4 regions of the Shewanella sp. DC2-4 genome follow, and region 4 is predicted to be linked to each of the others. Evidence: predicted binding sites of a transcription regulator. Region 4 holds the regulator's gene; each other region holds the start of a gene.
The links. Region 4 encodes LexA, which represses DNA repair genes until DNA is damaged. Its sites were predicted from a motif close to TACTGTATNNNNATACAGTA; they were not measured.

Region 1 (8,272 bases), 3.0 Mb from region 4:
TATTGTGATTTAATGTTTATACTTTGACGATTTCAGCGATATCAGAATGAGTCGCCATAAAGCTAGCACTCAGTAGCCATGAGCTAATAGAATAAAAACAAATAAAAATAAGGGGATTAGCGTGCTGAATCGTGTGTGGTTGGCTTTTTTTATCACGGCATTGCTGGCAATAGCGGTGCAACTGTTCAATGGGCACATAGAAGTCCTATCGGCTTCGGTCGTCGCATTATTTGCTAGCGCTAAGCTTGCCGCTGAAATTTCCCTTGGGCTGATTGGCGTGCTTTCTCTGTGGATGGGATTGATGCAGGTAGGAGAAAAGGCTGGCGTTGTCGGCGCTATTGCCTTTGTGTTTGAGCCATTACTGCGCCGTTTGATGCCTGAAGTGCCCAAGGGGCATCCGGCCTTTGGCAGTATCACGATGAATTTAACAGCGAATATCTTTGGGTTAGATAATGCTGCCACACCACTTGGTTTAAAGGCGATGCATGATTTGCAGAGTTTAAATCCGCTAAAAACCGTGGCGACGAATGCGCAAATCTTATTTTTAGTACTCAATACTTCCTCTGTGACCTTAGTGCCTGTGACGGTATTCCTTTACCGTGCCCAGCAAGGTGCCGCTGCGCCTGCGGATATTTTCTTGCCGATTTTACTGGCTACTTCGGCATCGACATTGGCGGGCTTGCTGGTTGTGGCGTTAGTGCAGCGAATTTCATTATTAAACTCAGTGGTGCTCGGTTATGGCGCCTTGATGCTCTCAGGATTAGTGGCGAGTGGTTTTTATCTGATGACCTTAAGTGCTGAGGCCATTGGCACTGTGTCGACGGCAATGGGCAATGGTATTTTGCTGTTATTGGTATTTACCTTCGTGATTGTTGCGGGCATTCGCAAGGTGGCGGTTTATGATGAGTTTATTGATGGGGCGAAGGCGGGTTTTGCCCAATCCATCCAATTGATCCCTTATTTGCTCGCCATGCTATTAGCGATTGGTTTACTGCGTGCATCCGGCGCCTTGGATTATCTGTTGCACTTGATTGCCACTGGTGTGCGGATATTAGGTTTTGATACGCGTTTTGTCGATGCTATGCCGACCGCGCTGATGAAACCTTTTAGTGGCTCAGGCGCCAGAGCCATGATGCTTGAGACAATGGATCACCACGGAGTAGATTCCTTTGCGGGTCGATTAGCGGCGATTTTTCAGGGTAGCACTGAAACCACTTTCTATGTTCTCGCTGTGTATTTTGGTTCTGTGGGTATTCGCCATGGACGCCACGCCTTGGCTTGCGGTTTAACTGCGGACTTTGCTGGGATCAGCGCCGCGATTGCTGTTTGTTATTGGTTTTATGGATAAGGGGGCTAGAGTATTGAGCGATCTAGAATGTCCCAATAACATTGCGAGAGAAGCTAAAAATAAATCAGGCGCATTATGCGCCTGATTTATTTATAAGAGCTTTAATATTAGTGCGTTGGTGTAAGTATTTTGATGAAAAAAATTACTGGGCTGGTGCCCATTGCTGCCATTCGTTTTCGGCTTTGTGTTGTAATCTTAATACTGTGCCAGTCGCTAAATGATTACCCTCTTGAGTCGTGTCCTTAGTCGCCACATTGATGCCGCCAGCGAGTAAGGTTTCCAGCGAGCCCGCTTCGATTTGGGCACCAGAGAAGAGGCCTACATCGACTTTAATCCCTGAGGCATCCCAGAACTGACTGCTTTGATTCACTAAGTGACTGTACTGTGCCTCGATATGGGCCTGCATCAATACACTATTCCCCTGTGTCGATAGGCTATAACCGTCGATTTGACCGACTTTAATCCCTCTGAAGAAGATAGGTGTGCCGACTTTCATTGAGCCTAGGCTAGTATCTTCTAGAATGAATTTCAGCGCATCTTCGGCAACATTGGCATAGCTGCTGGCAGCGAGGTTGGCAACAAACTGGGTCGCTTTTTGACTGCCCTTACCCGGTAAGACTCCTATGTAAGGACCTGTGATCAGCGTTTCTGGCGCTTTGATCCCCGCCAGAGAAATTTGTGCATCCACTAAATGATATTCACAGTCACTGCGGCTGAAATGTTCGGCATATTCCCCGTAGAGATATGCGCTAGCTGTGAGTGTATTGAGATCCGCATTGAGCTTCACCTGCGACACTTCACCCACTTGATGACCTTGATAACGAATCGCTGCCTTGGCCGTAAGCTTGCTGGAGGCGGGTAATGTGAGGCGAATTGCCTGCGCCTGAGTTAATGCCAACTGCTTGCTCTCATAGAGTTTTAACGGGATTGTATTGCTCACTTTGTCATTGCTATCAAGCAGTCCCAGACTGATGCTGCCCTTTAATGCTCCTTGTAGCGGGGCAACGGCGACATCAATACCGGCAAGACTGGCACTGATATCCACGGCGCTGTTACGCCAGAATACTTTTGGCTTTTTCAGCAAGGGTTGAAACTGTTTGTCGATAGCGAGCTTGATAGTGAAGTCTTCGGTTTTGCTTTGCCAGTTCACTGAGTCAACTGTGCCAATTTGCATTTTTTTATAGTAAATCGGTGAGCCTTGGCTGACATCGGCGCCATCTTGACTGATTAACGTTAAATGCACTTGCTGCTGACGATCATAAAAAGCTGTCGCGGCATCCACAGAGCTAAAGAGGGTCAGAGCGCTGTTAGCAGCTAAAGGTGTGTCGCTGTGACCTTGGATCAAGCTAACGGCACCTTGAGTGAGCGTTGTAAAATCCCTTGCTTTGACTGAGACACCGTCTAACGATGCGTTTACCGTTAATGCTGACTCAGGCACAAAATAGCTGTCGCTGCGTATTAGACTGGCAAACTCAGGTTGTAGCTCTAGTTGGTATTCCACTGCCGATAAATCTTTGGTTAACTTAACCGCAAGCACTGAACCGATGGGTATTTGCTTGAAGCGAACTTGAGCGCCCGCTGAAATGCCCATGTTTTCGGCTGAGGTTAAGGTCAAGAAACGCTTCTTCGATTGCAGTAAATCAGGTGCCTTTGATTGTAAGGCAAAGCTGCTTGGTACCGCGCTTTTGGTGTTTATGCCTGGCAGGAAGTTGATCACGCTACCTGTCAGTAAGCGTTCTGGATTCTTAATGCCTGAGAGGGAAATATCAGCACCTTCAAGCCAAAACACCCCGTCGTTAGTTAACAGTGAACCGTATTGAGGTTCAAACTTAGCCACGGCTGTAACACCATTGGACGTGAGTTGTTTACTTAAAATACTGCCAATGCTCATGCCGCGATAAACGATGCGGGTACCTTTGTCGACACCGTTAGCATCAGCCATGGTTAGGTTTATTTCTATGCCGCCAAGGGCGGTGGTTTCTGAATCATAAAGCGAAAAAACGTCACCGTTTTTAGCTATGTCTGCTTTATCGTCAGAGCTGAAACTCACGCCGCCAGCCAGAATGGACGCCAAACTCTCTGAACTGACTTTAACTCCAGTTAGTGAAGCATCAATTTTGATGCCAGAAACATTCCAAAAGTGAGAATTTTTCTTCACTAATCGCGCGTATTGCTCTTGAATGAAAGCGCTGATAATGACTCTTTGATTGCCATCTAAACGATAGCTGACCACGCTACCCACAGGGATTTGGCGGAAAAATATTGGCGAGCCAACATCGAGCGAACCGAGTTTATCGGAGGTCAATTCGACCATCACACCTTCTGAGCCGATTTGCATCGGCGGCGGTTGGCGTTCTGCTTCAAAAAAGGTCGAGGCATTACCTTTCCCTGGTTGGATGGCAATATAGTTACCCGAAAACAGCGCATCTAAGCCTTCAACACCTGTAATACTTGCTTTAGGTGTGACAAGCCAGAAGAGGGTTTCTTTATTCAAGAATGGCTTAGCGCGGTAGTCCATCATGACCTTGACGTTCACGCCTTTGAGATCTTCATCTATGCCAATGTCTTTCACTTTACCGACAGTCAAACCTTGGTATTTGACTAAGGTTTTACCCACATCAATCCCAGTGGCGCTCGGAAAGTGAATTTGAATTTCAACCCCCGATTCTTTAATGCTCTTAATGCCCAGCCAAGCACCTAATGCCAACGCGACAATAGGAAGCAGCCAAATGGGCGAAAAGAGTTTTTTCTTTACAACTTTCGGCGATTCAATTTGTGTCATCTTGAGGTTCCAATCGATCCCAGAGTAAACGAGTGTCTAAAACTTTTGCGGCTAACTGAGTTAACAGAATAACCAAGGCAAATGCGGTAGCCGCAGGCGCAGGTTTCGCGTCGAGTAATTGTCCCATGTTCACTAATGCCACTGTGATTGAGATGACAAATAAATCGAGCATTGACCAGCGGCCAATCCATTCGATGATGTGAAAACCCACCATCAATTTCTTTTTTGAAATCGGAATGTCAAAGCTGATCGCACACAGATAAATGGATAAGCCGATGATTTTAATCCATGGTACTAAAATACTGGCGGTAAACACTATGATTGCAATAGGCAGCATATCTGAATGCACTAAATGCAAAATGCCCGAAAAAATCGTGTCGTGCCGTACTTGGCCTTGGTTGGTCAGCATAGTGATAGGGTAAATGTTGGCTGGCACCAGCAAGATGGCAGCGGTAATCAACAAAGCCCAACTTTTTTGCAGGCTGGAATAGTCTCTGACGTGCAACTCAGTTTCACAGCGCTGACAGTGCCTGAGTTCACTGCTGTTGAGTTGGCGACACACTTTACAGAGACATAGGCCGATATCTTTACCTTGTTGTTTCATATCAGCTATGACCTTCCAATAACGTCCACATATGTTCTAAGTCGTATTCTCTTTGTAGAAACAAGGTCACGAGAAACAGCATAGTGAAGCAAAATGTGCCCATACCAAAATAAATGTCCGAAAAATCAGATAGCTGAAATGATGAAACTAAGAAGCTGATCACATAAATTTCCAGCATAGTGAGCTGCGATAAGATACCATGAAATTTTAATAACTGCTTCAATGAGTTACGCCAAAAAAGGCTACTCAACCCCCATTTTACAATTAAAATCTGTGTCAATATCGATAACAGTAATAAGCCTGGACCTATCACAGCTGCGGCAAGTACGGCGACACCTACAACCCAATAGCCTTGGTCAAATACTGCAAATGCCCCTTGGAAAACCGTAGTAGTACGAATACTACCGAAAAAGTGGATCTCGAGTACGGGTAAAAAATTGGCAGGGAAATAAAACACTAATGCCGAAATACATAGGGCTAACATACCATTCACAGAGCAGTATGGCGTGTCATAAAGTGCAGTGCTGCAACGAGGACAGATTGCTCTAACGCCGCTAGGCAAGGCACGTTTGCGGACTGCTAAATCGCAGGAGCGGCATAGGGTTACTGAATTTTCTGCTGCGTTTTCATGCATATAAAAATATATATTAGCCTAATAGGAGTAATAACAGCGAGATCGGTGCAAAGTGTCGTGCTAGTTAGCTGTTAAGCCACGTCTAGCGCTTTATAATCTTGGCAACGAAAGTACGCTAATAATATCAGATTAATCAGAACACTTGCATCACAAGTTCAATCTATGTCACTCTAGTTACTGTATATAAAAACAGTGCGAGGGCAGTCATGGCAGTAATAACACAGTTTGTCGTGGTCAGAGAAGGGGTTGAAAAGATGACATTCACATCTAAGAAGGAGGCTGATGCCTACGATAAGATGCTCGATATCGCCGATAACCTTATCCCCTTCATTCAAAAAGCTGATTTGGGTATAGATGAAAGTGTGGGCGAAAAGCTCGCATTCTATTTTGCTAACAATAAAGATGAGCTGACGAACTTGCTTAAAGGCGCAGTTCAGGTTAATAGTACGCCAACGAATCCGCCTGCAGCGAAAAAAGCGGCTAAAAAGACCGAAGCAGCAGAATAAAATTGTTAGGAAATGTAATGAAATCGAAATTTTATGAGTCACTTAACCGTCAAGCCTTGGCCTTGTTGGAAGGGGAAGACGACCTTGTTGCGGCGATGGCGAATTTTTCAGCCTTGCTCAATGATAATTTAACTGAGCTGAACTGGGTGGGATTCTACGTTATGCGTGGCGAACAACTAGTATTAGGCCCGTTTCAAGGTAAAGTGGCTTGTACACGCATTCCGTTAGGAAAAGGTGTGTGTGGTACTGCAGCATTCACTAATCAAACTCAGCGAGTGGCTGATGTCCATCAATTTGATGGTCATATTGCCTGTGATTCTGCCAGTAATTCTGAAATCGTTGTGCCAGTTCGTGCGCAAGGTAACGTGGTTGCCGTGCTCGATATTGACAGTCCTATCTTCGATCGTTTCGATGAAGAAGACCAAAAGGGGCTGGAATTACTGGTTAAAAGTTTTGAAAACTGCCTATTTGATTAATTTGCGTACAATAACGCATAATTCATAGTCGCAATCGGTGGCGTGCGCCTTATAATATGCGCCTGCACGCATTAAGCTGGTTTGATTGGCATGCAATGAATAAGCTTAGTGTTTTGAGCTGTCAAAATTTGTTAAGGTATATTTTTTAACTTTAGTAAACGCGGCTAGGATGCTAATTTGTACGTTGACTCAATATTGAGTTTAACGAAGATAAACGACATGTAAGAAGCTGATATATATCACCTCGAATCGATGTCCCTTTTTGACTGTGGAAGTAATGATGGAATCAACAGAAAAGTTGACCGACACCAATGCAATTTTGGCGTATTTGTATGAAACATTTCCTTTGTGCTTTATTGCTGAAGGTGAAACTAAGCCATTAAAAATCGGATTGTTTCAAGATTTGGCTGAAAGGTTGGCTGATGATTCTAAAGTCAGTAAAACTCAGCTCAGAGTTGCCTTGAGACGTTACACCAGCAGTTGGCGCTATTTAAAGTGCGTTAAAGCAGGCGCACAACGCGTAAACCTGGATGGCGAACCTTGCGGCGAGTTAGAGCAAGAGCACATTGATCATGCTCAAGCCATGTTGAAAGAGAGTCAGGATAAGGCCAAAGCGAAACGTGCAGCACTTGCACCTAAGCCCGCGGCGAAGAAAGCACCTAAAAAGGTGGCTGTTCCTCAGCGTCCTAAAACTGAGCGTCCTGCTAAGCCTGCACCAAAAGCTGCAGCGCCAGTCGTCAATTATGTTCAAGCACAATTAACTGATTTAACGAAAAAACAACGCGTCAATGTTAAATTAGGTATGACACCCGTAGCCGGTGTGATTACTGACATTAACAAGGAAGATATTCATGTTCAGCTTGATAGTGGCCTAACGATTAAAGTTAGAGCAGAACATATCCTGCTGTAATCATTTATTAAAACGGAGTAACTTGTTGATGCGAAAACTCACTTTGGCTACCTCGATCGCCACTGTTTTTGTCGGATTCTCGGCTTGGGCCGTACCACCCACGATTCAAATCAGCGAGTTACCCACTCTCAAGCAGGAAGCGCAACATAAGGTTGCGAGCAAAAGGGTAACGGACTTATACACTCGTTCGCACTATCATAGATTCAATCTTGATGACGCCTTTTCTGCGCAAATTTTTGATCGTTATCTACAGCAATTGGACTATCGCCGCAATGTGTTAACCCAAGCGGATGTCGATAGTTTTAAACCTTATGCTACCCAATTCGATGACATGCTCAGTTCTGGTGAACTTGAGCCTGCCTATAAAATGTTTGATATCGTCCAAAAGCGCCGCTATGAAGGCTTTGTCTATGCTTTATCTCTATTAGATAAAGAGATGGATTTTTCTGCGCCCGGTGATGCCTATGAGTACGACCGCGATGAGGCTGCATGGCCAAAAGACCAGACAGAAATTAATGAGTTATGGCGTCAACGTGTTAAATACGATGCACTAAATCTAAAACTCACAGGTAAGCAATGGCCAGAGATTGTTGATATCCTCCAAAAGCGTTACAACAACGCTATTAAACGGTTGATTCAAACTAACAGTGAAGACGTGTTCCAAGGCGTGATGAATGCCTTCTCCCGTAGCATTGAGCCACATACAAGTTACCTTTCACCACGCAATGCTGAACGTTTCCAAATGGAAATGAACTTGAGCCTTGAAGGCATTGGTGCTCAACTGCAACTTGAAGACGATTACACTGTCATTAAAAGTTTAATTACTGGCGGCCCTGCTGCGGGCAGCGAAAAACTGTCGCCGGAAGACAAGATTGTCGGTGTCGGTCAAGAAGGCGGCGAGATTGTTGATGTGATTGGCTGGCGTTTAGACGACGTGGTCGACCTGATTAAAGGTCCTAAGGGCAGTAAAGTTGTACTGCAAATTTTACCGAAGAAAGGCGGTTCGAATGCG
Region 2 (8,272 bases), 3.8 Mb from region 4:
TTTAAAACGATTAGATTTGCATAATGTGTCGTTCAAATATGGTGATGGTTGGTTGGGATGGGCTAATCGTAGTCCGTTCGATGCCATTATGGTGACTGCGGCGGCGGCGACTATACCAGAAGCTTTGCTGTCTCAATTGGCTGATGGAGGGGTGTTAGTCTTACCTGTGGGAGAGGATACTCAACAATTGATGCGTATTACGCGCACTGCTGACCGCTTTAGTTCTGAAACCATTGAAACGGTTAAATTTGTACCTTTAATTAATGGAGAGTTAGCTTAACCTTGTGTTGTGCTACTGTGTTAAGCGAAGTGCTTGTTTTGCACAGAAGGCGTCATTTTCTCATCATAAACAGTAATACAACCTTACCAAGGAGTTTTTATTGTTGAATGCGGGTTTACTCTTAAACCTTTGCTTTATATTTCTGCTTGTAGGCTGTAGCTTTCAGGCCAGCAGACCCGCACCCGTCGAAAATATTTCCCATAGCTACTCTAAAAATAGCAAAGGCCACATTAAATCGAATTCATATAAAGTTAAAAAAGGTGACACTCTCTACTCTATTTCTTGGGGGGCAGGGAAAGACTTTTCTGAAATAGCGAAACTTAATCAATTAGATAACCCTTATACAATTTACCCTGGACAGATTTTATATTTAACTAATGCTAAATCTAGTAACCAATCAAAATCTACGACTTTAGATGGAAATATAACGGGTAATTCAGATGCTAATTCAAGTAAAGGTGATAAAAAACAATTAGATGGTAAGGTTTATCAGTCTAATGCTAAGTCAAGTAACGATCTGAAAAAAACACTTGATCAGAAAGCTAAGCCCGCGTACCTTGTAACAAGTCCCCAACAAAACGTTAACCAGCTAATGGTTCCACCCACCTCAACACTGCCAGCCAGTGTGAGTCAGTGGCAGTGGCCAGTAAGAGGGAAGTTAATCGGAACTTATTCTGCCAATGAGCAGGGAAATAAAGGTATTAAGATCGCGGGAAATCGGGGAGATATCATCAAAGCAGCTGCAGATGGGCGGGTGGTATACGCAGGAAGTGCTCTTAGGGGTTACGGTAATTTAGTGATTATTAAACATAGTGACGATTACCTTAGTGCTTATGCTCATACGGACAAGATCTTAGTCAAAGAAAAGCAACATGTCCTCGCAGGGCAGACTGTTGCAAAAATGGGCAATACAGGTGCCAATCGGGTAATGTTACATTTTGAAATTCGTTACCATGGACAGTCTGTAAACCCACTTACTTATTTACCTAAACAATGATTGTTTGGGGCCTTGTTGGCAAATGGAGGATAGGAAATTGCACTAATTCAGCAGTTTAATTAGGTTTGGGAGATTTGATCATGAGCCGCATAAATAGCACTGCCGCAGAAGCACTAGTAGATTTTTCCGTAGAAACCGTAGACTTTGATCTTGAAAAAGAAGAAGTTGCCACCGATCTAGTCCAAGAGCTAGGAATAGAACAACAGGTCCAAGATGACCTTCAAAAAAATCTTGATGCCACTCAACTTTATCTAGGTGAGATTGGTTTTTCCCCACTGCTTAGCGCAGAAGAAGAAGTTTACTTTTCCCGTAAGGCCTTAAAAGGTTGTGCAAAATCCCGTAATCGCATGATCGAAAGTAATTTACGTCTCGTCGTAAAAATTGCACGTCGTTACAATAACCGCGGCTTAGCACTGCTTGATCTTATCGAAGAGGGTAATTTAGGTTTAATTCGTGCCGTAGAAAAGTTTGACCCAGAAAGAGGTTTTCGTTTTTCAACCTATGCGACTTGGTGGATCAGACAGACAATTGAACGCGCTATCATGAATCAAACTCGTACTATTCGTTTGCCGATTCATGTTGTTAAAGAACTCAACGTATACTTGCGCACAGCCCGCGAATTAGCACAAAAACTGGATCATGAACCTACAGCGGAAGAAATTGCTGAAAAACTGCAAGTTTCTAGCTCTGATGTGAGCCGCATGCTTAAGCTGAATGAAAAAATTACCTCTGTTGATACGCCTTTGGGGGGCGATAACGAGAAAGCATTATTAGATGTACTGGCCGATGATGATAGTGTTGGCCCTGACTATAAAGTGCAAGATGAAGACATCTCTAACTCGGTGGTGAAATGGCTTAACGAGTTGAACACAAAACAAAGAGAAGTATTAGCCCGTCGTTTTGGTTTGTTAGGTTATGAACCTTCTACGCTTGAAGATGTGGGGGCTGAAATTGGTTTAACCCGTGAACGTGTTCGTCAAATCCAAGTGGAAGCATTAAAACGCTTACGTGATTTATTGGGTTCTCAAGGTTTATCTGTTGAAGCTTTATTTAGAAACTAATATCTGTCTTCTGGTGCCTTTCAGAGAAGCTATCCAGAAAATATACTTAGTGTGAGATCACGTCATAAAGTAAAACGCCCACTATAGAGTGGGCGTTGTTATTTTTAGGCTTTTATTTAGATCACCTGATGTCTAGCTCAAGCGTTTCAGTTCATAGAGCAAATCAAGCGCCTGTTTTGGCGTTAAGTTATCGGGATTAATGCTACTTAATTTAGTCAAAGCTGGATTTTCAACCGGTTCAGGTAAAGCGAGTAAGCTTTGAATGGGCGTCCTCGTTCCTTCTGGTTGATGATCGCGACTCTCCAATTGCTGCAATTTATGTTTCGCTGCTTTAATCACTTTGTTTGGCACGCCAGCAAGCGCCGCAACTTGTAAGCCGTAGCTTTTACTGGCTGCACCTTCCTGTACCGCATGCATAAAGGCGATGGTATCTTCATGCTCAATGGCATCAAGGTGCACATTGTAAACACCTGCCATTAAGTCAGGTAATTGAGTTAGCTCAAAATAATGGGTGGCGAATAGGGTCATAGCCCCGACTTGCTGGGCTAAATACTCTGCTGCCGACCAAGCTAGCGATAAACCATCATAGGTGGATGTTCCACGGCCGATTTCATCCATTAACACTAAACTACTGGCAGTGGCATTGTGCAGGATGTTGGCAGTTTCAGTCATTTCTACCATAAAGGTTGAGCGGCCAGAGGCCAGATCGTCTGATGCGCCAATACGGGTAAAGATGCGATCAATCGGGCCAATCAGGGCGCGATCTGCTGGAACAAAACAACCAATATGGGCCATCAGCGTAATCAAGGCGACTTGACGCATATAGGTCGATTTACCGCCCATGTTGGGTCCGGTGACAATCAACATACGTCTTTGATTGTGCAAGGTCACTGGGTTAGCGATAAACGGCGTTTGGCTAACACGCTCCACCACTGGATGGCGACCTGCGTCTATTTGTACGCCGATATCTTGGCTCAGCTCTGGACAAGTGTAGCCCAAGGTTTCGGCACGCTCGGCAAAGTTACTCAGTACATCAAGCTCAGCCGCCGCTCTAGCAAAGGCTTGTAATTCATGCAACTTTGGCAGAATAAGATCGAACAACTGTTCCCATAACTGCTTTTCGAGTGCCAGCGCTTTACCTTGGCTCGAGAGGACTTTTTCTTCGTATTCCTTAAGTTCAGGCGTGATATAACGCTCCATATTCTTAAGTGTTTGGCGTCGTTGATAATTGAGCGGTACTTGTGAGGATTGCAGGCGGCTTACTTCGATGTAATAGCCGTGTACGCGGTTATAGCCGACTTTAAGTGTATTAATGCCAGTACGTTCTTTTTCTCTGGCTTCAAGTTGTACTAAGTAATCACTCGCTCCTTCGCTCAGACCGCGCCATTCATCTAGTTCGCTGTTGTAGCCTTCACGGATCACCCCGCCATCGCGGATAAGCATAGGTGGATTATCGACTATCGCGCGCTCAAGCAGGGCTTGCTCAGCGGGGAACTCACCTAAGTGTTGACGCAATTGAGTCGTGTGCGGCGCGCTCAGTGTACTTAAACTCAGTTGTAATTCAGGCAATAAGCCCAGTGCTTGACGTAAACGTGCAAAGTCCCTTGGACGGGCAGTACGCAGGGCTAACCTTGCCATGATACGTTCGATATCGCCAAGTGCCTTTAACTGCTCATGCAAACCTTCGTGGGCTGCGGTATCGAGGAGTTCAGTCACCGCCTGTTGGCGCGCCTTGATTTGCTTAGGATCTCGCAGAGGCTGATGGATCCAGCGTTGTAACATACGGCTGCCCATAGGCGTTGCCGTATTATCCAATACTGCCGCTAAGGTATTATCGCGGCCACCGGCAAGGTTTTGAGTGAGTTCTAAATTTCGGCGCGTTGCCGCATCAAGCACTATGCTATCGGTTTGATTGAAGCGGATAATGGCATTGATATGGGGCAGTGCCGTGCGCTGTGTGTCTTTGACATATTGCATCAAGCAACCCGCAGCCTGCAGTGATAAACGTGCATCTGCGATACCAAAACCATGCAAGTCTTTCGTGCCAAACTGGGCCAGTAGTAACTTGATACTCGTATCGTAATCAAATTCCCACTCGGGGCGACGGCGTTTGCCTTTAAAACCGTTAAGTAGTCCAAGTTCACCAAAGTCTTCACTGTAGAGAATTTCAACGGGATTAGTGCGTTGCAATTCCGCTTCTAATGACTCTCGGGTGTCGAGCTCTGCAATCACAAAACGTCCGGATGAAACATCTAATGTGGCATAACCAAAACCGACTTTACCTTGATAAACCGCGGCTAACAGATTGTCTTGGCGTTCCTGCAGCAACGCTTCGTCGGTTAAGGTGCCTGGCGTGACAATTCGCACCACTTTACGTTCTACCGGCCCTTTAGATGTCGCGGGATCGCCAATCTGTTCGCAAATCGCAACTGATTGACCAATTTGAACTAATTTTGCAAGATAGCCTTCCACAGCATGGTAAGGAAGTCCCGCCATCGGAATAGGATCGCCACCACTTTTACCGCGCGCAGTGAGTGAAATGCCTAACAGCTCAGAAGCGCGTTTAGCATCGTCATAAAACAACTCGTAGAAGTCACCCATGCGATAAAACAGCAACATATCGTGATGTTCTGCTTTCATCGTCAAGTATTGACGCATCATAGGAGTATGTTTTTCTAAATCATCGGTATCAATTACATTCATTAAATCGTTATCGTCCGTTGTGACTGCCTAAAGGCGATACAGTTTGTGTGGTTAAGGGTGATTAAGCGCTATGGAAGCGGAAGACTGCTGTACAATTTTCAGCTAAAAAGACCACGCAAAATTTGTTGCGCCAATCTTAGCAATAATTTAGCGAAAATTGAGCCCTTAACGATGGATATTGATCAAAGGGAGCTATTATCTGATTTGATATTCGCTAAAACCTTGGCCATATTAAAAATCCTATCAGCTAAAAATAATTCAGTCACAGGTCTTGATACTGTATGATTGTACAGTATACTAGTCAGCAGAATTAAGACAAAAAGCGCGGCTTTTTGAATTACCCGTTTGTAAATTGAATATCACTTTTGACAGCTTAATGCTTGTCTTGATGAGGGAACAGGAATGAAGGTCGATCCAAATAAAGAGAAAGCACTTGCTGCGGTATTGATCCAAATTGAGAAACAATTTGGTAAAGGCTCCATCATGAAGCTGGGCGAAGATCGCTCTATGGATGTTGAGACCATTTCTACCGGTTCTCTGTCTCTGGACGTTGCTTTAGGTGCTGGCGGTTTGCCAATGGGTCGTATCGTTGAGATCTATGGTCCTGAATCATCAGGTAAAACAACACTGACTTTAGAAGTGATTGCGGCAGCGCAACGTGAAGGCAAAACCTGTGCCTTTATCGATGCAGAGCATGCACTAGACCCTATTTATGCTAAAAAATTGGGCGTAGATATTGATAACCTGCTGTGTTCGCAACCGGATACCGGCGAGCAAGCGCTTGAGATTTGTGATGCTTTAACTCGCTCAGGTGCTGTTGACGTTATCGTAGTCGACTCAGTGGCGGCATTAACGCCTAAAGCTGAAATCGAAGGCGAAATTGGTGATTCTCACATGGGCCTAGCGGCGCGTATGATGAGCCAAGCTATGCGTAAACTTGCGGGTAACTTAAAGCAATCTAACACCTTACTTATCTTCATCAACCAAATTCGGATGAAGATTGGTGTGATGTTCGGTAACCCAGAAACTACAACCGGTGGTAATGCGCTGAAGTTTTATGCTTCTGTTCGCCTAGACATTCGCCGCACTGGTGCCATTAAAGACGGCGATGAAGTGGTCGGTAACGAAACTCGCGTTAAAGTGGTGAAAAACAAGGTTGCAGCGCCGTTTAAGCAAGCTGAGTTCCAAATCCTTTATGGCCAAGGTATTAACCGTACTGGTGAGTTAGTAGACTTAGGCGTAGCCCATAAGTTGATTGAAAAAGCGGGCGCTTGGTACAGCTATAAAGGCGATAAAATCGGCCAAGGTCGTGCTAATGCTGGCAAATATCTGACTGAAAACCCAGCTATTGCTGCTGAAATTGACAAGACGCTACGTGAGTTGCTTTTGAGTAATCCGAGTGCCTTGGCTGCCAAAGCTGATGATAGTACTGAGGACAATATTGATTTAGAGACAGGCGAAGTATTCTGAGTCAGTCAGCCCATCAAATTGCGGTCGCGCTGTTAGCGCGCCGCGATTATTCCCGTTTACAAATCCGCGATAAATTGCTCGAAAAAGGTTTCGAACTTAACGATATCGAACCTGTACTCGATGCTTGCGAATCCTCCGGTTTTATTAATGATGCTCGTTATGCCGAACTGTTGGTGCGAAGCCACATCAGTCGAGGCCACGGTGCAATACGCATCCGCCAAGCAATCGCACAGAAAGGCTTATCTAAAGACTGTATTGAAGCCGCTTTGGTTAATTGTGATTGTGACTGGTTTGAGCTAGCAAAAGATAAAGCCACCAAAAAATACGGCATTCCCCGTGTGACAGAAGTGAAGGGCTCTAAAGCTCGGGATCTCATCGCAAAGGAAAAGGCCAAACGAGTGCGTTTTTTAATGGGTCAAGGCTTTAGCTACGATCAAATCACTTACGCACTAGATTCAGATCCCAATGATCTCGATGAAGATTATTAAATTTGAAGCTAAGACTGTAAAAGCTCATCTAAATATCATCAATGGGTCTTGTCCATTTCGTACTCCACATTAGACTCACTTGCTTAAATATTGTCCGTGCCGCGATAAACTTACGCCGTCTTTATTTGTGCTTTATCCTGTCGTTTTGCTTCTAGTGACTCTGGTGTGGGCGATTCACGCTAAAATATTAAATTCCTGATGTGTATATCACCAATCAAGACTGGTCGTCCTTCCTTAGTCTGCTTATAATGCTGGGCAAATAGAAATACGGCTAGCCTAAGGCGTAGCTGGTAATGCTTACCCAATTCAGGATGATTTCATGTATCAAACTACAGCAGAGCTCAGAAGCGCTTTCCTCGAATTTTTCCGCAGCAATGGTCATCAAGTTGTGGACAGTAGTTCATTAGTGCCAGGCAACGATCCCACACTTTTATTTACCAATGCAGGCATGAACCAGTTCAAGGACGTGTTTCTTGGCATGGACAAACGCAATTATACGCGTGCGACCACTGCTCAACGTTGTGTACGCGCTGGTGGTAAACATAACGATTTGGATAACGTTGGCTACACTGCACGTCATCACACCTTTTTCGAAATGCTAGGTAACTTCAGTTTTGGAGATTATTTCAAAGAAGAAGCGATTCGTTTGGGTTGGACTTTTTTAACTGAAACGTTAAAGCTGCCTAAGGAACGTCTGTGCGTCACTATTTATCAGACAGATGATGAAGCCTTTGAAATCTGGAATAAAAAAATTGGTGTCGCTGCCGAGAACATCATACGTATCGGTGACAATAAAGGTGCTGCCTTTGCGTCAGATAACTTCTGGCAAATGGGTGATACCGGTCCTTGTGGTCCATGTACTGAGATTTTTTATGATCATGGTGATCATATTTGGGGCGGACGTCCTGGCAGTCCTGAAGAAGATGGTGATCGTTTCATCGAAATCTGGAACATCGTTTTCATGCAGTACAACCGTCAAGCATCGGGTGAAATGTTACCTTTGCCTAAGCCCTCGGTTGATACAGGCATGGGGATTGAGCGTATTGCTGCGATTATGCAGGGCGTACATTCTAACTACGAAATCGATATTTTCCGTACTTTGATTGCTAAAGCCGCAGAGGTCATTGGTGTTAGTGACTTATCTGAAAAGTCGCTGCGAGTCATTGCCGATCATATCCGTTCATGTGCATTTTTAATTGCCGATGGCGTTATGCCGTCGAATGAAGGCCGTGGTTATGTGCTGCGCCGTATTATTCGCCGCGCTGTTCGCCAT
Region 3 (8,272 bases), 1.4 Mb from region 4:
AATCGAAGCACCAGCTCATCATATTAAATATGCAGATTTTGATGTACCTGCACAATACCGTGGCGACTGGGAACACTTCGGTTTCTTCAATATTGAATCTAAGGTTGATGAAGAAACTATCCGTGCATACTCAATGGCTAACTACCCAGAAGAGTTCGGCATTATTATGCTGAACGTGCGTATTGCTACGCCTCCACCACGTAACTTGACTCTGCCTTGCGGTAAGATGTCATCTTACATTTGGAGCTTAAAAGCTGGCGATAAAGTGACAATTTCTGGCCCATTCGGTGAATTCTTCGCGAAAGATACCGATGCAGAAATGGTGTTTATCGGCGGTGGTGCGGGTATGGCGCCAATGCGTTCACATATCTTCGACCAACTGAAGCGTCTTCAGTCTAAACGTAAGATGAGCTTCTGGTACGGTGCACGTTCTAAGCGTGAAATGTTCTACGTAGAAGATTTCGACGGCCTAGCGGCTGAGAATGATAACTTCGTATGGCATGTGGCACTTTCAGATCCTCAACCAGAGGATAACTGGGATGGTTACACAGGTTTTATTCATAACGTATTGTATGAAAACTATCTGAAAAACCATGATGCTCCAGAAGATTGTGAGTTCTACATGTGTGGACCTCCAATGATGAACGCTGCGGTCATTGGTATGTTGAAAAATCTTGGTGTCGAAGACGAAAACATCCTGTTGGATGACTTCGGCGGCTAATGTTCATTAGTCCTAGATAGAAAAGTTGCAGATGTTGAGGTTAACCTTTCATCTGCAACTTTTGCATTTAAGGGCCCAAATAAGAGTAGTAGGTCACTATGTTTCAGACCTTAAAGATCAATACCTCAGCGTTAAAGTATTCATTTAACTGGCTAGTCCTCGTGGGACTGGCCTTTTTTGTTTCAGCCTGTTCAAAGCAAAACGAAGTCATTTCGTTGGCCGGCAGCACTATGGGCACGACTTATCACATTAAAGTCGTCCCGAATGAGCAGATGCCGACGGCGCAGTTACTTCAAGCGGAAATTGATTTAGCCCTTGAGCTAGTCAATGACCAGATGTCGACCTATCGGCCTAATTCAGAATTATCCCGTTTCAACCAATTGCCATTGGAGCAAAGCGTTGAAGTCTCACCGGATACCATAAAAGTGGTGCAAGAGGGAATACGTTTATATCAAGTGACGGATAAGGCACTTGATATTACCTTAGGTCCTTTAGTTAATCTGTGGGGTTTTGGACCTGATAAGCGTCCAACGAAAGTTCCGACACAGGCTGATATTGATGCGGCTAAAGCCAAAACAGGGATTAGTGAACTTTCCATTGAAGGCAATCGTCTAAGTAAGCACAACACCCATTTATATGTAGACTTATCATCAATCGCGAAGGGATTTGGGGTTGATAAGATCGCTTCCATTCTTGATAAATACCACGCGACAGGGTATTTAGTTGAAATCGGTGGCGAACTGAGTATCAAAGGTGCCAAAGGTGATGGAAGCTCTTGGCGTGTTGCTATAGAGCAACCGACCAATGATGGCTCTGAAGCCGTACAACAGGTTATCGCACCTGGTACTATGGCGATGGCGACCTCTGGTGATTATCGTAATTATTATGAAGAAGACGGCCAACGTTTTACGCATATAATCGATCCGCGTACTGGTTTGCCGATAAATCATAAGTTAGCATCCGTGACGGTATTGCATCAAAATTGTATGACGGCCGACGGTTTTGCGACGGCCATGATGGTTTTGGGCACAGAAGCATCATTGGAGCTTGCCAAGAAGGAACACTTGGCGATAATGCTAATCGAAAAGCAAGGCGACGGATTTAAGGTCTATTACAGCGACGCCTTCAAGCCTTTCCTTATTTAGTTTTTGGAGTAAACCATGACCTCTTTTATTGCGGCATTTGTGATCTTGTTAGTCTTCTTTTTGCTCATGTCGATTGGTTATCTCATCAAGCGCAAAGCCGTTGAAGGAAGTTGTGGCGGTTTAGGTGTTCTAGGGATTGAGAAAGCGTGTGATTGTGATGACCCTTGTGACAAACGTAAACGTCGTATGGCCGCTGAAGAAGCGCGTCGTGAAAAGTTAACGAAAGACCGCATTATCTAAATAGTCTTGATTCGATCATAGCCTCCGATTTAGGGGGCTATTTTTTTGCCTCGTATTTTCTTACACGGGTTAATCATTTGAGATTTATCCTTGGGATTAGAGTGGGATAGCAAGTTAATCTAAGCAGGAATGAGAATGCTTTTCATCATTAAGTGAGTGAAATATAAAGATAATTTGAGTTGGTCGATAAATTGTACTAGGCTAGAAGCTTGATTTAGATCAATCTTTTCACGCTTACCAAGGATAGTAACTTATGAAAGGTCATCCTAAAGTGGTTGGGCAACTGAATCGGGTGCTTACCTGTGAGTTGACCGCCATCAATCAATATTTCCTCCATGCCCGCATGTTTAAACATTGGGGCTTAGAGAAGTTAAACCACGTCGAATACAAAAAATCCATCCAAGATATGAAGCACGCCGATAAGCTCATCGAGCGAGTGCTGTTTTTGGAAGGTCTGCCTAATCTGCAACAACTCGAAAAACTTCGCATTGGTGAACATAGCCAAGAGATGCTCGACTGCGATCTGGCCATGGTGCAAGAGCAGCTTACATTGCTGCGTGATGCGATCAGCTTGTGTGAAGCCGAACAGGACTATGTGAGCCGCGATCTGCTGGAAGATATTCTCGAAGACGAAGAAGAGCACTTAGATTGGCTCGAGTCGCAGCAAGAGCTCATTACGCTAACCGGTATTCAAAATTATCTACAATCGCAAATTAGCGACCAATAGGAGCAAGATATGAAAGGCGATAAAGACGTCATCGATGCGTTAAATCGACTCCTAACGGGAGAACTCTCGGCAATGGATCAGTATTTTGTCCATGCCCATATGTATGAAGATTGGGGCCTGAATGAACTCTATGAGCGTATCGCCCATGAGTCAGATGATGAGAAAGCCCATGCAGCCAAATTAGTGCAGCGCATTTTATTCCTCGAAGGTACACCCAATGTTGCCGCCCGTGAGGCATTGAACATAGGTAAAGATGTAGAAGAGATGCTACGTAATGATCTCGCCTACGAATACAAGGTCGCGGACGATTTGCGCAAAGTGATTGCACTGTGTGAGCAGAAGCAAGATTACCAGACCCGTGAAATCCTTGAAGTATTACTCGACGATACAGAGTCTGACCATATGTATTGGCTCGAAAAACAACTTGGGCTTATTGATCGTGTTGGATTGCAAAACTACCTGCAAACTAAGATGTGAGCCTTAGATTGTTAGGTTGAGTAAATACCTAGGCCACTGAGTGTAATGGCCTAGGAAACTCAGTTATTAAGCATGTCTGTTGTTCCTCACACTTGTCTTGTTCTCTTTTCTAGCGCTAGGCCACATCTTATTGGCCCCAAATCTATCAGGAACACTTGATTACTGTTTTTATATACAGTATTTTGGCGTTGGAGGAATTCAACGTGCGAAAAATTATTCATATCGATATGGACTGCTATTTTGCTGCTGTGGAAATGCGCGACTTTCCTGAGTACCGTGGCAAGCCTTTAGCTGTGGGTGGCAGTAGCGACCGTCGCGGTGTTATCAGTACTTGTAGTTACGAGGCACGTAAATTCGGTGTACGTTCAGCAATGGCAACGGCTTATGCCTTTAAGTTGTGCCCTGAGCTGATTTTAGTACCAGGCCGGATGCAGGTTTACAAAGAAGTGTCGCTACAAATTCGTGAAATATTTTCCAGATATACCCAATTAATTGAGCCGCTTTCCTTAGATGAAGCTTATTTGGATGTGAGTGAGTGCCAACAATATAAGGGCTCTGCGACCTTGATTGCGCAGGCCATTCGTCGCGATATCTTAGCCGAAACGGGTTTAACCGCATCGGCGGGTATCGCGCCAGTAAAATTTTTAGCTAAGGTCGCCTCGGATCTGAACAAGCCAAACGGCCAATATGTCATTACGCCAGAGACGCTTTCTGAGTTTGTTAAGACCTTATCGCTGCGTAAAATTCCCGGTGTTGGTAAAGTCACCGCCGAAAAGCTCTCTTTGCTCGGGCTCAATACCTGTGGTGATGTGCAAGCTTATTCTAAACCTGAGCTCTTAGCGCGATTCGGTAAGTTTGGTGGCGTGTTGATTGAGCGTTCCCAAGGCATAGATGAACGGGGTATTTCTGCCGACAGAGAGCGCAAATCAGTGGGTGTTGAAACCACGTTAGCAAAGGATATTTATAGCTTAGAGCAGTGCCAGCAGGTGATGCCGAGTTTGATCCAAGAACTGTCGTTGCGTTTAAGTCGCAGTGCTAAGGAACGCAAAATACATAAACAGGTGGTCAAACTTAAGTTTAACGATTTCAAGCAGACTACAATTGAGCACCGCAGCGATGAAGTCTCGATTGTAATGTTCTATGAGCTACTCGCACAGGCTATGGAAAGGCAAGAAGGCCGTGGCATTCGTCTATTGGGTATTTCGGTCGGCCTTACCGATTCTACTCTTGTCGTCGCCACAAGCTTAAACGGCCAGACTCAGCTGGATTTAGCACTCTAGCCGTTTATGGTGCCGATAAGCCGCAGACTCATGCCTGCATTGGCTCAATAAGCCTCGGGTGGATTCGCCAACATAAAATCAATTAACAGTCTGACCCGTAAGGGCAGGTTGTCTCGATCGCGATACATCAAGTAGGCGGTGCGCGGAATACCTTGCCACTCGGGCAGTATTTGAATGAGTTTGCCACTTCGTATCTGTTCACTCGCCATGCTGATGGGTATGAGTCCAATCCCAAGCCCCGCCACCACGGCCTGACAGGCAATCGCCATATCATCGACGGCTAGTTTGATATTCCCCCTTGGTTCAAACTCGACATTTTGCCCTGTGCTATTGTGCTGTAAACGCCACGTTTTTGTGGGCTTGGCGATGATAACCGGATGCTGATCCAGCTCTTCAATGGATTGCAGCGCATGCCACTGCGTTGCCGATGTGCTGGTGCAAAGTACAAAGCTAATCGTGGTAAGTGGCCTTGCAATCCAATCGGGATCTTTAGGTTCGCCCACTCGAAAGGCGATATCGATGGCGTTTTCACTGACATCGATATTCATGTTCGACAGACTTAAATCGATATCAATATTGGGATAATGCCGTTGGAAGGCGTTGAGTGATTCACCTAGCCAGCGATAGGTTGTATTGATGGGCGCCGAGATCCGCAATTTGCCAACCGCTTGATGTTTATCCGCATGCAACTCACCAGATACCTGGTTTAACTCGATAAACAGCGGGCCGCAGCGTTCGAGATACCGCTGACCTGTGGCGGTAAGGTTGACTTTATGGGCGTCTCTGTGCAGTAAACGCAGACCTAAGGATTGTTCTAACAGATTGATTCGACGGCTTAAGGTTGAAGGTGGAATGCCTAAATGCTGCGCCGCGAGCTTAAAACTCCCTTGCTGTGCCACCACCCAAAATAAGCGCATATCGTCTAAGGAATAATTAAGTTTCATATTTGGAATTTAAGCTCTCAATATTGTGTGTTTTAATAATATATGAAACTTATAAACTAAGCTCAATCCCAATTACCTCCCTAGAGGCCGATATGAAATCCCATACACCTTACATGACATTCGTTTGTCTACTGATTTGCGTTTTTAGCTGGGGCAGTGTGTTTCCGATTGCTAAGCGAGTGCTGGAGGAGATGTCAGGAGAATCCCTCGTCTTCTGGCGTTTTACCATTGCGGCTGTGACTCTAGCGTTATATATCGTTTTTACTCGTCAGGTTTGGCCCAAATTGAGTTTGGTGCAATATATTGTCATAGCGTTAGTGGGTGTGATTGGTGTGGGCGGCTTAAATCTGGCGTTATTTAATGGCCTGCAGCATACCTCTGCTGCCAATGGTGCCTTGATTATGGCGCTCAGCCCGCTGGTGACTTCAATCGTCAATGCGCTATTACAGCGTGAATGGCTCAGCAGACAACAAGTGTTTAGCTTAGTGGGTGGATTGGCGGGCGTACTGCTAGTGATCACCAACGGTAGTGTTCAGCAGTTGCTCAACTTTAGTTTTAACCAAGGTGATGTGATGATTGCCGCCGGCATGTTGGCGTGGAGTGGTTATACCATTTGTTCGCAACGGGTCGGCCATCGGTTGCCTGTGTTGCCATTTACCTTGCTGAGTATGATAGCTGCCAGTGTGTCTATGTCCGTGGTTGGGCTTGGCCGAGGTGAGTTTCACCCTTGGCTGGAGTTGATGGAAGTGTCGGCAACGGCTTTTTCTAGCGTGCTCTACATAGGTTTGTTCGCCACTGTGCTCGGTTATCTGTTTTGGATTAACGGCGTTAAAGCGCTTGGCCCCGCTAAGGCATCGATCTTTTTTAATCTCGTGCCCGTTTTTGCAGCATTAACGGCGTTAGCCATGGGGCAGGCGGTGACGGAAATTCAGTTGGTAGGGATGCTGATAGTGATCCTTGCGTTGATGTTACCTATGTTAGTCAACCTGCGCGCGGCAAGAGGCTTAGTGGTTAAGCGCTGCTAATCAGTGCTAGCTTTGCTGTTTAAATATAAGGGAGCACCTGAATTCAGATAATCACTGCGACAGGTTTATGCTCCCTTATTCGTTAGAGGGGACTTTTCAAACATCACTGATTTACAAAAGGTAACTTATATAAAAGCTTTCACCCTCAACAAATTACAGTTTAAAGCGGCTGACCAGCGCAGTGAGATTACTCGCCATTGACGAGAGTTGTACGCTTGCTGCGTAGATTTCATCAGTGGTTCGTAGACTCTCCTCCGACTGTTCGGCAATGTGTTGAATATTTTGATGACTCTCGTTGGCCATAGTGGTTTGCGCTTTAGCTGCTAGGGCGATTTGATTATTCATCTCACTAATTTGGCTGACCATTTCTGCAATATGCGCTAAGGCTTCACCGGCATTACTGGCGGCTTCTACGCTTGAGATAGCCTTTTCATTACCGATATTAATCGCCGCCACAGCGCTTTGAGTGCCATTTTGCACATTGGCGATCATTAATTTAATTTCTTCGGTGGATTGGTGAGTCTTAGAGGCAAGGGATCGCACTTCATCGGCAACCACTGCAAAGCCGCGTCCTTGTTCGCCCGCGCGCGCCGCTTCAATTGCAGCATTAAGGGCTAATAGATTCGTCTGTTCGGCAATGGCTTGAATCACCTCAAGCACGCGGCCAATATGTTGGCCTTCCTGTTCGAGTTTATTGATCTGCATTTCTGCCGTGCCTACATCTCCCGCAAGTTCACGAATCACATTGATGGTTTTTTTCACTCTTGCCTGACCGTCGGCGGTAAATACGTCGGCTTGTTTAGCGGCATCGGCGGCATGACTGGCACTGACTGATACTTCTTGTACTGAGGCGGCAATATGATCGCTGGCATCGGCGATTCTGTGGGTGGCAGCTTGTTGATCCATCAAGTTATGTTTTGCTGATGCGCTGGTTTTGGCTAGACCTTCGGCAGCGGTGTTGAGCTCTGATGTAGACTGTTTAAATTGCGAGATAATACCGTGTAAGTTATCGAGAAAATGATTGAATGCCTTGGCGAGATCACCAAGCTCGTCTTTAGAGGTTAAGTGGACTCGTTCGGTCAAATCGCCATCACCATCGGTAATGTCGTGGATTTTTGCGAGTAAAACCGCCAGCGGTTTGCTGATGAGTTTAGGCAGTGCAACGATAAAGAGTATGCAGATCAAGAGACTGATGGCTAAGGCAATTAACTGCATCTGTTGTCCATGATTGGCATCATCATCTACTTGGGCTATCGCTGCGGTAGTATTACTGTTTAAATCATTGATTAAATGATTAATGTTCTGGTGTAGTTGCTCGAATTGCGTTGCTGCTTGACCGAAACTAAGATCAATCGCCGTTGTTCTACCGTTACGGCCATTTTGGGTGCGTTGATTACTGATTTCTGTGGTTGTCGCTCGCCAAATATCGAAACTGTGATTCAATTCATTGAGCTTATCTTTAGCGAGGGGACTTGTGGTCACATCGGCAAACTTATCAATATGTTCTTTAACGAGAGAGATACTATTAGTGTGCTGCTTTAAAAGGTCGTTGTAAGAGTCTGTGCCCACGTTAACAAACATCAGGCTGCGCTCGGCCACTTGAGCTTGATAAAGCTCTTTATCGGCTTGTAGTAGTTCAGATTGGCTAGGTAAGTATTCAAGCGCGAGTGTATTCGCGCTGTGATTTAAGGCTTTGAGTCCTAAAATGCCAGT
Region 4 (8,272 bases):
AGTGATTTTCTCCGTGCTCGTTATCTTGTTATTGCTGGTGGCCTTAGGGACTGGGTTAATTAGCCCCAATCCCACGCCTTACTAAAGCACTAGAGAACGTAAACGAAAATAAACAAACACAGCCAGACCACATCCACAAAGTGCCAATACCAACTCCCCGCTTGGAACGCAAAATGTTTATCTGCGCTAAAGTGCCCCTTCAACACTCTGAAAAACAACACGAATAAAAAGAGCGTCCCCAGTGTGACATGCATGCCGTGAAAGCCAGTTAACAGGAAGAAGGTGTTGCCATAAATCCCCGAGGTTAAGGTGAGTCCCATCTCCTGATAGGCGTGGATATACTCTTCAGCCTGCAAGGCAAGGAACCCCATCCCTAAGAGTATGGTGATACCAAGCCAGAGAGTAATGGCAGAACGTTTACCTTTTTCTAGGCTGACATGGGCGAAATGTAAGGTAACTGAGGAGGTTAGCAGTACGATAGTGTTGATTAATGGCAGTCCAGTCCATGGCATAGCTTGGGTTTTAGTGCCATCTGGCGTAGTAATTAGCGGCCAAATAGCTTCAAACTGAGGCCAGAGCACTTCGTGGGTCATGGCATTATTCGATGCGCCACCGAGCCAAGGCACTGCGAACATGCGGGCATAAAATAGTGCCCCGAAAAAAGCCCCGAAAAACATGACTTCCGAAAAAATAAACCAGCTCATACCTTGGCGAAACGATCGATCCATTTGGCTAGAATAGAGCCCTGCCATCGACTCTTGGATCACGGTTCTAAACCAACCCACCAGCATGAATAGGATCACAGCGATCCCAACCAGCAGCACATAACCGCCACCAGATGCACCTGATTTCAACTGTTGCACGAAAAGGCCTGCACCAGAGGCGATTAAGAACAAGCCAATGGCACCTACAATAGGCCAGACACTTTGGGATGGAACGTAGTAAGTCTGATGTTTCGTTGTCATTTTGCAGCTCCTTGCTCTATGGCAGACGCTAACTGCTTGTCGGTAATGTCGTAGAGAGTGTAAGAGAGGGTCAGAGTGTGGATAGACTCAGGTAACTGAGGATCCACATAGAAAATGAGCGGCAGCTCAGCGCTAGTGTCCGCCGCTAAGGGTTGTTGATTAAAGCAAAAGCATTCTGTTTTATTAAAATAAGCGGCACCTTGGCCGGGCGAAACTGAAGGTATCGCTTGGCCAATAGTTGCTTTAGCGGACATATTGCGCGCCAAAAATGCCGTATGGATTAGCTCGCCAGGGTGAACTTCGAGCCGTTTGGTTTGTGGCGCAAATGTCCATGGCATGCCTGTTTGTACCTGAGAAATAAATTCTACAGTCACTATTCGGCTTGTATCTACTGTGATTGCTTGATAACTACTCGCGGTATTGGAGGGTTTTCCATTGATACCGAGTTGCTCGCACAACACATCGTAGAGCGGCACCAGCGCGAATCCAAAGCCAAACATTCCAATACAGCCGATAACTAACATGCTGATAAGTTTACGATTTGACTTAGGTTTATCTTGCTGGTGTTGGGTTGCCATTTCATTTCACCTCAGGTGGTGTCGTGAAGGAGTGGTAAGGTGCAGGGCTTGGCAATGTCCACTCTAAACCCTCGGAACCTTCCCAAGGTTTAGCGGGGGCTTTTTCGCCGCCACGGATGCACTTAATTACTAATACTAAGAAAATCAATTGCGATAAGCCGAAGGCGAACCCACCAATCGAGACGATTTGATTAACATCGGCAAATTGAATCGAGTAGTCAGGGATACGCCTTGGCATTCCTGCCAGCCCAAGGAAATGCATCGGGAAAAATAGCACATTGACTGAAATCACCGAGCACCAGAAATGCCATTGTCCCAGTCGTTCGTTGTACATGTGTCCCGTCCACTTAGGTAGCCAGTAATAGGCCGCTGCCATGATGGAGAAAATCGCACCAGTCACGAGCACATAATGGAAATGTGCCACAACAAAATAAGTATCGTGGTACTGGAAGTCGGCGGGTGTAATGGCGAGCATTAATCCCGAAAAACCGCCAATAGTGAAGAGTATGATAAAGGCTACAGCAAACAGCATGGGCGTTTCGAAACTGAGTGAGCCGCGCCACATAGTGGCAACCCAGTTAAACACTTTCACTCCAGTTGGCACTGCAATCAACATAGTGCAATACATGAAGAACAGCTCGGCAAACACAGGCATACCTGTGGTGAACATATGGTGCGCCCACACGAGGAACGACAGAATTGCAATACTAGCCGTAGCATAAACCATGGATGCATAGCCAAATAAGGGTTTACGACTGAAGGCTGGGACTATGGCAGAGATGATGCCAAAGGACGGCAAGATCATGATGTAGACTTCAGGGTGGCCGAAGAACCAGAAAATATGCTGGAACATCACAGGATCGCCGCCGCCAGCCGCATCGAAGAAACTCGTGCCGAAAAACTTATCTGTCAGCACCATAGTCACTGCGCCAGCGAGTACGGGCATAACCGCGATCAGTAGGAATGCCGTGATAAGCCAAGTCCACACAAACAATGGTAACTTCATCCATGTCATGCCTGGCGCGCGTAAATTCACTATGGTCACAATCACGTTGATTGCGCCCATGATCGAACTTATCCCCATGATGTGAATAGAAAATACAAAGAGCGCCGTGCTATCTGGACTATAAGTTGTTGATAGTGGTGCGTAGAAGGTCCAACCAAAGTTAGGTCCGCCACCTTCCATAAATAGCGAACTGAGAAGGATAGTGAAGGCGAAGGGGAGTATCCAAAAACTCCAGTTATTCATCCGTGGCAGCGCCATATCGGGCGCCCCTATCATCATAGGGATCAGCCAGTTAGCGAGCCCTGTAAAGGCTGGCATTACCGCACCGAATACCATGATCAGCCCATGAACAGTTGTCATTTGGTTGAAAAAGTTGGGCTCGACCAATTGTAATCCAGGTTGAAAGAGTTCAGCGCGGATCACCATGGCCATAGCGCCACCGGTTAAGAACATAATGAAGCTGAACCATAAATACAAAGTACCTATGTCTTTATGGTTGGTGGTTAGCAGCCAGCGCATGATGCCCTTTGGCGCACCATGATGATGGTCATCATGGGCTGCGGTTTGATCTTGAGTCGTTGTGCTCATCATTATCCCCTACTGTCCATGACTTGCGATATCAGCAGGTTGCACTGTATCGCCGGTATTGTTGCCCCAAGCATTGCGTTCATAGGTAATGACTGCTGCAAGTTGTTGTGGGCTAAGCTGTTTGCCAAATGCCTGCATAGCCGTGCCTGTTTTACCGTGCATCACAATATCGATGTGATTGGCGACTGGTCCAATGGCGATAGCGCTACCCACTAGCGCGGGGAAGGCGGGTGGTATTCCTGCACCTGTCACTTGATGGCAGGCAGCACAGAAGGTCGCGTAGACAGTTTCACCTTCGGCCATGAGGGCGTCATGGCTGAGTGTGGGGAGGCTTGCGGGATCGACTGCAGCTGAGACGTCTGTTGCAGGCGCGGGTGTCGGGGTTATACTGCTTGGTACCGCGGCGGATGTTTGTGCAGAATTGCCGTTCATGTACTCGTTGACGTCTTTGGCTTGCACTGCATCGCCAGTATTATTGCCCCAAGCATTACGCTCGTAGGTAGTCACTGCCGCGATTTCTTGTGCGGTCAATTGCTTACTAAACGCTTGCATGGCAGTACCCGTTTTACCGTTGAGCACAATTTCAAGGTGACCGCTGAGTGGTCCCGTTGCAATCGGGCTACCTTTAAGGTGCGGAAATACGCCTTGCAACCCTTCGCCATTGGGCTGGTGGCAGGCTGCGCAGTGCCCGAGGTAAACTTGTTCACCTTGAGTCATCAACTCTTCTTTACTTAGGGTTTGTGATAAAGCGGCTTGAGCGGCTTCAGCCGCAGCACCTGCGGCTTGTTTCTGCTCTGTGACCCAAGCCTCAAACTCGGCTTCGGGTAACGCTTGTACTACGATAGGCATAAAACCATGGTCTTTACCGCAGAGCTCGGCGCATTGACCACGGTAAATGCCGGGTTTGTCGATGCGAGTCCAGGCCTCATTGATAAATCCTGGATTGGCATCTTTCTTAATTGCAAAGGCGGGCACCCACCAAGAATGGATGACATCCTCTGAAGTCATCAGAAAGCGGATTTTGCGGTTTATCGGTAGAACGAGCGGTTTATCGACTTCCAATAGATAGTTTTCACCCTTGGTTTCGGTGCCTTCGATTTGTGCTCTGGGTGTTGTCAGTATGCTATAAAAATCAATATCTTGATCGAAATAGCTGTAATGCCATTTCCATTGGGAACCCGTGACTTTTACGGTGAGATCGGCGTTGCTGGGATCTTCCATTGCGATTAAAGTTTTTGTCGCTGGAATCGCCATTAAGATCAAAATGATAAATGGCAGAATCGTCCAAGCGATTTCAACTTTAGTGCTTTCGTGAAAGTGGGACGCGACAGCGCCTTTGGATTTTCTGTGGTTGATCATGGCGTAAATCATGACGCCAAAGACCACTAGGCCTATTGCGCAGCAGATATACAAGATGGTCATGTGCAAGTGATAAACCTTGCCACTGATCTCGGTCACGCCAGGGGTCATGTTGAACCGCATGTCTGCGGCGGTCAACGGTGGTGCGAAAAGCACCACGAGTAAACAATACAACAATTGCTTCACAAGACTTCTCCTCTGCCAATTGCGAATAGCAACTACAAAGAAGAGCAACACAGTAAGTCTCAACTCTATGCAAACTCTTCAGTTCCCAAAAAAGCTTTTTTGACTTCAACGTGCGTTGGCGGCTGTTACTTTTAATCAAGTATTGTTACTGCTGGTAATTAGCCACGCTGGCACATACTGCTGAAATAAATCTGTTCTCTATTTTTAGTGGCGCTTCGAGTTCGATAAATACTCGATTCATTGACCACGGTGGGTGATATATCATCACCGACTTAATCAACCATACTTGCTGTTTAAATATTGATCAAGATCACTTATTTATCTAATTATCTGAAAAATTGCCAAAAAAAAGCCTCACATTCATAGGTGAGGCGGCTTTCAAGGTAAAAAATTAAATGAATATTTAGTGTACAGCGCTAAAAAAAGATTGCTGGCCGAAGAGATTGCCTTGCTCAATACGTACGTCTGCATGTAAGTGACTGTTTACGTCTTCAAGCACTATGCCCATAGCTCTGGCACTTTTAGCCACGATTTGTAGGCGTCGATTATCCCGCGCATCTAATGATTGAGTCCAAGTAATGACTGCACTGGACGTACCACTTGTCAGGGCTTTTTCCATCGCCCACAGGGTTTCGACTTCATCTTTAGCATGTACCAGCAAAACTCTATCCATACGCACACCCGCGTTAGCGAGCGTTTGCTTGTAGCCAATACTTGGTGGGTTGATGAGCACTAACCAACGGCCCTGTTGGCTTAACTGAGCGAGTTGTGCACTCAGATGAATTAATTCTTGGCGACCTTGAGTCTTAGTTGGCATGCAGGCGATAGGCGCATGGTGCCAGTCATAGTCGGCATCACGGACTTCATCGAGCCACAAGCCCGGATGGCGGGGGGCATTGCCAAGTAGTTTATTCATAGCCAATCTCCATTACGGATCACACCGACGGCGAGTCCTTCAATTGTTAAACTTTGGAAGCCTAAATCCACTTTAATCGGGGAGTAATCTTCATTTTCGGCATGTAGATAGACCACATTACCTTTTTTTTCGAAACGTTTAACAGTGACATCGTCATCGACTCTAGCGACAACCACTTGACCATTTCTAGCTTGTTCTACTTTATGAACTGCCAGTAAATCACCTTCGAGAATGCCGATATTTTTCATGCTGTCGCCTTTTACTCGCAGTAAAAAATCGGCGGCGGGATGGAACATGCTTGGGTCGACTTGGTAGTACTGTTCAACATGTTCTTGGGCGAGGATAGGTTCACCTGCGGCCACTTGGCCGATGAGCGGTAAACCTGTTTCAGTCAAATCTTCGATTTCCGCAGGCAGACGAATGCCCCGAGATGTGCCAGGCATGATCTCAATGCAGCCCTTTTTCGCCAACGCTTTAAGGTGTTCTTCAGCCGCATTGGCGCTCTTAAAACCTAAACGGGTTGCGATTTCTGCCCGAGTGGGTGGCATGCCAGTATCGGCAATATTTCGTTTAATTAGCTCTAAAATTTCAGCTTGGCGTGGCGTCAAAGGTCTCATGGTGTTTCCTGTTTTTCTATACAGTTACTGTTAGTATATACAGTATTATTTGCAGCGCAAGTATTAACCACTTTTTAGCTATGTTGGAGAGAATTAGCGAATATTGCCCATAGTCTGGTATTCTATCGGGCTAGTAAACGCACTTAATTGCATAAGAATAATGCCTAAACACGACTCTCTTTGGTTGAAATCATTACGTTGGATCCAAAAACACTTAGTGCACACTATTGTGGTGCCTCAGGATCCCTTTGCCGATCTGAATCTGGATGCTTCCAGACCCCTTGTTTATGTGATGAAAACAGAATCCCTCACTGACATCGCTGCTTTGAGCGAAATAACGGCTAAGTTAGGCTTACCAAGCCCTTATGAGCCTCTAGTGGCTAATGGTGTGATTGCGCCTCGGGTTGTCTGTCTTCAAGGACGTAAGCCACTGTTTGGCGAACGTGCTGGTAATGAGCCTTTCCTCGAATGCTTTATGCGTTTGTTAGCCGTGCATAAGGAACGTCCTGAATTGGATATTCAACTTGTGCCCGTGAGCTTGTATTGGGGTCGAACGCCGAGGGAAAGAAGACGACACTATGAAGGCGGCCGTATTTGAGCGGGAAAACCCGACTTGGCTACGCAAGTGCTTGATGATTCTGTTCTTAGGTCGACATAACTTCGTGCAGTTTTCGAATGCCGTATCCCTGCGTTACATGGCTGACGAACATGGCACCGACATGGGGATTGCCCATAAGTTAGCACGGGTTGCGCGCGTGCATTTCCGTCGTCAACGTAAGGTAATGACAGGGCCTGTGCTGCCAAACCGCCAAGCACTGTTTCATTCGTTGCTCAAATCTGAGTCGCTGCGCAAAGCGATTCAAGAAGAAGCCGCCAGTAAAAAGATTTCTGAGACCCAAGCGCGCGAGACGGCTATTGAGTATCTCGATGAAATCGCTGCCGATTACTCAGATAGTTTAGTGCGTATTGCTGAGCGTTTCTTAACTTGGCTGTGGAACAAGCTTTACAGCGGGATCAACATTAAAGGTGCCGAGCAAGTTCGCCAGCTGCACCACGACGGCCACGAAATTGTTTATGTGCCTTGCCATCGTAGCCACATGGATTACCTACTGTTATCGTATATTTTGTATTATCAAGGCATGGTTCCGCCGCACATTGCTGCTGGCATTAACCTCAATTTCTGGCCCGCGGGACCTATGTTCCGTCGCGGTGGTGCCTTCTTCATCCGCCGTAGTTTTAATGGTAACAAGCTGTACACCGCAGTATTTCGTGAGTATTTAGATCAGCTGTTTGCTAAAGGTTATTCAGTGGAATACTTCTCCGAAGGTGGCCGTTCACGTACTGGCCGTCTGTTGGCGCCGAAAACTGGCATGATCGCCATGACGATGAACAGCGTACTGCGCGGTATTGAACGTCCTGTCACACTTGTGCCTGTGTATTTAGGCTATGACCATGTGATGGAAGTGGCGACTTACCATAAAGAGTTAAGCGGTAAGAAAAAGAAAAAAGAATCTGTGTGGCAGGTGTTCGGTGCCATTCGCAAATTAGGTAATTTTGGCCAAGGTTATGTGAATTTTGGCGAGCCTATTACCCTGCAAAATTTCTTAAATGAGCGTGCGCCAAACTGGCGTGCTGAGTTGGCCGATGATCCCGAGCAGAAACCAAGTTGGTTAACGCCAGCGGTAAACGTGCTGGCTAATCGGGTGATGACGCGTATCAATGATGCCGCAGCCGCGAGTTCTGTGACTTTGACTAGCTTAGTTTTACTGGCGACAGATCAAAACGCCTTAGAACGTAGTCTGCTGGAGCGTCAGCTTGATTTGTATCTGACCCTACTCAAAAAAGTGCCTTACACTTCTTATACATCTGTTGCCGAAGGTGATGGTAAGCATTTAGTGCAGCAAGGTTTAGAGCTGAACAAGTTTGTTGTTAGTGCCGATCCTTTAGGGGAAATAGTGTCTATTGAAGCGAGTCAGGCTGTGTCTATGACTTACTATCGTAACAATATCATTCACTTATTTATTGTTCCTTCATTAATTGCGAGTTGTTTAACCCAT

Region 1: HQQ92_RS08410 (YebG family protein) is a predicted target of LexA. The motif match lies at 5,544-5,563, and genes of this name have one in related genera.
Region 2: recA (recombinase RecA) is a predicted target of LexA. The motif match lies at 5,317-5,336, and genes of this name have one in related genera.
Region 3: dinB (DNA polymerase IV) is a predicted target of LexA. The motif match lies at 3,471-3,490, and genes of this name have one in related genera.

What each region holds. Positions count from the first base shown of each region.
Region 1 is NZ_JABRVR010000002.1:1,729,308-1,737,579, forward strand. Features, by position in the region: gene HQQ92_RS08390 (nucleoside recognition domain-containing protein) at 122-1,348, shown strand; gene HQQ92_RS08395 (PqiB family protein) at 1,491-4,130, opposite strand; gene HQQ92_RS08400 (paraquat-inducible protein A) at 4,117-4,734, opposite strand; gene HQQ92_RS08405 (paraquat-inducible protein A) at 4,736-5,368, opposite strand; gene HQQ92_RS08410 (YebG family protein) at 5,575-5,874, shown strand; gene HQQ92_RS08415 (GAF domain-containing protein) at 5,892-6,350, shown strand; gene proQ (RNA chaperone ProQ) at 6,631-7,260, shown strand; gene prc (carboxy terminal-processing peptidase) at 7,289-8,272, shown strand, end outside.
Region 2 is NZ_JABRVR010000002.1:900,475-908,746, forward strand. Features, by position in the region: gene HQQ92_RS04610 (protein-L-isoaspartate(D-aspartate) O-methyltransferase) at 1-280, shown strand, start outside; gene HQQ92_RS04615 (peptidoglycan DD-metalloendopeptidase family protein) at 381-1,277, shown strand; gene rpoS (RNA polymerase sigma factor RpoS) at 1,358-2,338, shown strand; gene mutS (DNA mismatch repair protein MutS) at 2,471-5,041, opposite strand; gene recA (recombinase RecA) at 5,444-6,511, shown strand; gene HQQ92_RS04635 (regulatory protein RecX) at 6,529-6,999, shown strand; gene alaS (alanine--tRNA ligase) at 7,319-8,272, shown strand, end outside.
Region 3 is NZ_JABRVR010000002.1:3,270,182-3,278,453, reverse strand. Features, by position in the region: gene nqrF (NADH:ubiquinone reductase (Na(+)-transporting) subunit F) at 1-721, shown strand, start outside; gene HQQ92_RS15045 (FAD:protein FMN transferase) at 820-1,866, shown strand; gene nqrM ((Na+)-NQR maturation NqrM) at 1,882-2,106, shown strand; gene bfr (bacterioferritin) at 2,360-2,833, shown strand; gene bfr (bacterioferritin) at 2,843-3,310, shown strand; gene dinB (DNA polymerase IV) at 3,514-4,590, shown strand; gene HQQ92_RS15020 (LysR family transcriptional regulator) at 4,635-5,534, opposite strand; gene HQQ92_RS15015 (DMT family transporter) at 5,627-6,559, shown strand; gene HQQ92_RS15010 (methyl-accepting chemotaxis protein) at 6,713-8,272, opposite strand, start outside.
Region 4 is NZ_JABRVR010000002.1:4,694,332-4,702,603, reverse strand. Features, by position in the region: gene HQQ92_RS21315 (DUF2909 family protein) at 1-85, shown strand, start outside; gene HQQ92_RS21310 (cytochrome c oxidase subunit 3) at 90-965, opposite strand; gene HQQ92_RS21305 (cytochrome c oxidase assembly protein) at 962-1,543, opposite strand; gene ctaD (cytochrome c oxidase subunit I) at 1,545-3,137, opposite strand; gene coxB (cytochrome c oxidase subunit II) at 3,147-4,682, opposite strand; gene HQQ92_RS21290 (cell division inhibitor SulA) at 5,086-5,598, opposite strand; gene lexA (transcriptional repressor LexA) at 5,595-6,215, opposite strand; partial or broken gene plsB (glycerol-3-phosphate 1-O-acyltransferase PlsB) at 6,376-8,272, shown strand, end outside.